Regions from separate parts of the Faecalimicrobium sp. JNUCC 81 genome, predicted to be linked through region 2. Evidence: a T-box and tRNA genes for the amino acid it is inferred to sense, from the RefSeq annotation. Region 2 holds a T-box; the other holds one or more tRNA genes.
The links. The T-box of region 2 lies ahead of leuS (leucine--tRNA ligase). A T-box ahead of a tRNA ligase gene usually reads a tRNA of that ligase, here a tRNA-Leu.
Positions count from the first base shown of each region.

Region 1: it encodes a tRNA-Leu, which carries the amino acid that the T-box ahead of leuS (leucine--tRNA ligase) is inferred to sense. The anticodon was not compared.

Region 1 is NZ_CM132203.1:3,712,445-3,714,651, forward strand. Features, by position in the region: rRNA gene JNUCC81_RS18145 (16S ribosomal RNA) at 1-641, opposite strand, end outside; tRNA gene JNUCC81_RS18150 (tRNA-Ile) at 752-828, opposite strand; tRNA gene JNUCC81_RS18155 (tRNA-Leu) at 839-927, opposite strand; rRNA gene rrf (5S ribosomal RNA) at 933-1,049, opposite strand; rRNA gene JNUCC81_RS18165 (23S ribosomal RNA) at 1,215-2,207, opposite strand, start outside.
Region 2 is NZ_CM132203.1:2,928,835-2,931,041, reverse strand. Features, by position in the region: gene yqeK (bis(5'-nucleosyl)-tetraphosphatase (symmetrical) YqeK) at 1-215, shown strand, start outside; gene rsfS (ribosome silencing factor) at 331-681, shown strand; T-box leader at 712-904, shown strand; gene leuS (leucine--tRNA ligase) at 957-2,207, shown strand, end outside.

The sequences.
Region 1 (2,207 bases), 780 kb from region 2:
GGAATTCTACTCTCCTCTCCTGCACTCAAGTTTCTCAGTTTCAAAGGCTTACTACGGTTGAGCCGTAGCCTTTCACCTCTGACTTAAGAAACCACCTACGCACCCTTTACGCCCAGTAATTCCGGATAACGCTAGCCCCCTACGTATTACCGCGGCTGCTGGCACGTAGTTAGCCGGGGCTTCCTCCTCAAGTACCGTCATTATCTTCCTTGAGGACAGAGCTTTACGACCCGAAGGCCTTCATCGCTCACGCGGCGTTGCTGCATCAGGCTTTCGCCCATTGTGCAATATTCCCCACTGCTGCCTCCCGTAGGAGTTTGGACCGTGTCTCAGTTCCAATGTGGCCGATCACCCTCTCAGGTCGGCTACTGATCGTCGCCTTGGTAAGCCGTTACCTTACCAACTAGCTAATCAGACGCGGGTCCATCCTGTACCGATAAATCTTTGATAAAAAAGTCATGCGACTCTCTCATGTTATCCCGTATTAGCATACCTTTCGGTATGTTATCCGTGTGTACAGGGCAGGTTACCCACGCGTTACTCACCCGTCCGCCGCTCTTTCCCGAAGGAAATCGCTCGACTTGCATGTGTTAGGCACGCCGCCAGCGTTCATCCTGAGCCAGGATCAAACTCTTAAATATAAGTTTTGACTTGGGCTCAGATACTGTTATATATCTGGCTTTGTTTGGTTGTTTCAAATTCTATAAATTAACCTACTGTTTAATTTTCAAAGTTCTTAATTAATTTATTATGGTGGACCATCAGGGACTCGAACCCCGGACCTACCGGTTATGAGCCGGGCGCTCTAACCAACTGAGCTAATGGTCCTAATAAATTATGGTGCCGAAGACCGGAATCGAACCGGTACGGGAGGTAAGTCCCGCAGGATTTTAAGTCCTGTGCGTCTGCCAGTTCCGCCACTTCGGCACATCACGTGGCTACGTCTTACTCTCCCAGGCAGTTGCCCACCAAGTACCATCAGCGCTAAAGAGCTTAACTTCTGTGTTCGGAATGGGAACAGGTGTATCCTCTTTGCTATTGTAACCACATATTGTGTTTATTCTTTTGTTTTAAGACAAGTATTATAATACCATCTTAAGTTATCAATGTCAACACTTTTTGTGAAATATTTTCATATTTTTCTAAGTAATAACATTTTTAGAGTTAATACTCTGAAAACTGCAAACATTTATTGAATTTATCATTTTAAATTATTGGTCAAGTCCTCGACCTATTAGTATCGATAAGCTAAATACATTACTGCACTTACACCTTCGACCTATCAACCAGGTAGTCTTCCTGGGGTCTTACCCTTACGGTGGGAAATCTTATCTTGAAGTTGGCTTCGCGCTTAGATGCTTTCAGCGCTTATCCATTCCGTACATAGCTACCCAGCCATGCCCTTGGCAGAACAACTGGTACACCAGAGGTACGTCCATCCCGGTCCTCTCGTACTAAGGACAGGTCTCCTCAAATTTCCTACGCCTGCGACGGATAGGGACCGAACTGTCTCACGACGTTCTGAACCCAGCTCGCGTACCACTTTAATGGGCGAACAGCCCAACCCTTGGGACCTACTACAGCCCCAGGATGTGATGAGCCGACATCGAGGTGCCAAACCTCCCCGTCGATGTGGACTCTTGGGGGAGATAAGCCTGTTATCCCCAGGGTAGCTTTTATCCGTTGAGCGATGGCCCTTCCATGCGGAACCACCGGATCACTAAGTCCGACTTTCGTCCTTGCTCGACCTGTATGTCTTGCAATCAAGCTCTCTTTTGCCTTTACACTCTTCGTACGATTTCCGACCGTACTGAGAGAACCTTTGAGCGCCTCCGTTACTCTTTGGGAGGCGACCGCCCCAGTCAAACTGCCCACCTGACGGTGTCCCAAGACCTGATTCAAGGCCTCTGGTTAGGATCCCAGTACTACAAGGGTGGTATCCCAAGGATGACTCCACACAAACTGGCGTTCATGCTTCAAAGTCTCCCACCTATCCTGTACATGTAGTACCAAGACCCAACGTCAAGCTACAGTAAAGCTCCATGGGGTCTTTCCGTCCTGTCGCAGGTACCCGGCATCTTCACCGGGATTACAATTTCACCGAGTCTATTGTTGAGACAGTGCCCAAATCGTTACGCCTTTCGTGCGGGTCGGAACTTACCCGACAAGGAATTTCGCTACCTTAGGACCGTTATAGTTACGGCCGC
Region 2 (2,207 bases):
TTCTAGAGAAAATAATTTATATTGCAGATTTAATAGAAGAAGGAAGAGATTTCCCAGGAGTTGAGAAGTTAAGAGAATTAACTTATTCAGGAAAACTTAACGAGGCTTTAATAGTTTCATTTAATAATACAATTAAGTTTGTTATAGACAATAACCAAATGATACATCCAAGAACTATAGACGCTAGAAATTATCTTATAAAAGAAAATTTGTAATGATTTAGTAACTTAATATAAAATATTTATCAAAAATAAAAATTTCATATATAGAGATTATTATTTATGGTATAATAGTTAAATGTGTTTAAAATTAGGAAAGGTAGGAGATTATATGACTGTAGAACAAATGACAAAAGTTATATACGATGCAATAGATGACAAATTAGGTCAAGATATATCTATAATAAATATAGGTGCAGTATCAAGTTTATGTGATTACTTTGTTATAGCAACAGCTGGTTCTCAAAGACAAGTAAAAGCTATAGCTGATAATGTAGAAGACGAATTAACTAAGCTTGAAATAGAACCAAGAGGGAAAGAAGGATATGAATCTCAAACTTGGGTACTTCTTGATTATGGTGATGTTATGGTTCATGTATTCAATGAAGAAAGTAGAGCATTTTATAACTTAGAGAAGTTATGGAAAGATGCACCATTTGTTGACGTTGACACTTTAGCATAAAAGTGATAACATAAAATATTATAACTTAAAATTAATTAAATAGACTAGAGTAGTAAAAGAATATGTTTTTTCAGAGAGCTAGTGGTGGTGTGAACTAGTAAAATATACCTTTGAACTTGCTAGATATAATCTATTTAGCCGTAGTTGGCATAAAAACTATCTAAGAGAGTCTAATTTTTAGGCTAATTAGGGTGGTACCGCGAATATAATCCTCGTCCCTAAACGTAAGTTTAGTGATGGGGATTTTTTAATATAAAAATATAGGAGGAAATTAAATGAACGTTTATAAACCAAATGAAATTGAAGCTAAATGGCAACAAACTTGGGAAGAAAACAACCAATACAAAACTGATACAAATGATACAACAAAACCAAAATATTATGCATTAGAAATGTTTCCGTATCCATCAGGTAACTTACATATGGGACACGTTAGAAACTACTCTATAGGTGATGTTGTAGCAAGATTTAAGAAAATGCAAGGATATAATGTTCTACATCCAATGGGATGGGATTCATTTGGACTTCCAGCAGAAAATGCAGCTATAAAGCATGGAGTACATCCAGATAAATGGACTATGCAAAACATAGCGGAGATGAGCAGTCAACTAAAGACATTAGGCCTTAGCTTTGATTGGGATAGAGAAATAGCAACATCTACACCAGAGTATTATAAATTTACTCAACAAATATTCTTAAAGATGTTAGAACATGGACTAGCATATAAAAAGAAATCTTTTGTTAACTGGTGTCCATCTTGTGAAACAGTTCTTGCTAATGAGCAAGTTGTACAAGGTGCATGTGAAAGATGTGACTCTGTTGTTGTAAAAAAAGACTTAGAACAATGGTATTTTAAAACAACTCACTTTGCAGAAGAATTACTTCAAGATATAGATACTTTAGATGGTTGGCCAGAAAAAGTTAAAACAATGCAAAAGAACTGGATAGGAAAGAGTACTGGAGCAGAAATAACTTTTGATATAGATGGAAGTGATAAGAAGGTAACGGTATTTACTACTAGACCAGATACAGTTTATGGAGTTTCTTACATGGTTTTAGCTCCAGAACATGCATTAGTTAAGGAATTAGTTGCTAAAACTGAATATGAAGCAGATGTAGAAGCTTTCGTTCAAAAAATGCATACTATGACTGAAATAGAAAGAACTTCAAGTGATGTAGAAAAAGAAGGAATGTTCATAGGAAAATATGTAATAAATCCTGTAAACGGAAAGAAAGTTCAATTATGGATAGCTAATTATGTACTTGCTGATTATGGAACAGGTGCAGTTATGGCAGTTCCTGCACATGATGAAAGAGATGGCGAGTTTGCAGCTAAGTATAACTTAGAAATTGTTGAAGTTATAAATGAAGACAATGTAATGATAAACTCTGGTGAGTTTGATGGAATGGATGCATCAAAAGCTTTTGATGCTATAATAGAAAAAATAGAAGAAATTGGAAGAGGGAAGAAAACAGTTAACTATAGACTAAGAGACTGGTTACTTTCTAGACAAAGATACTGGGGA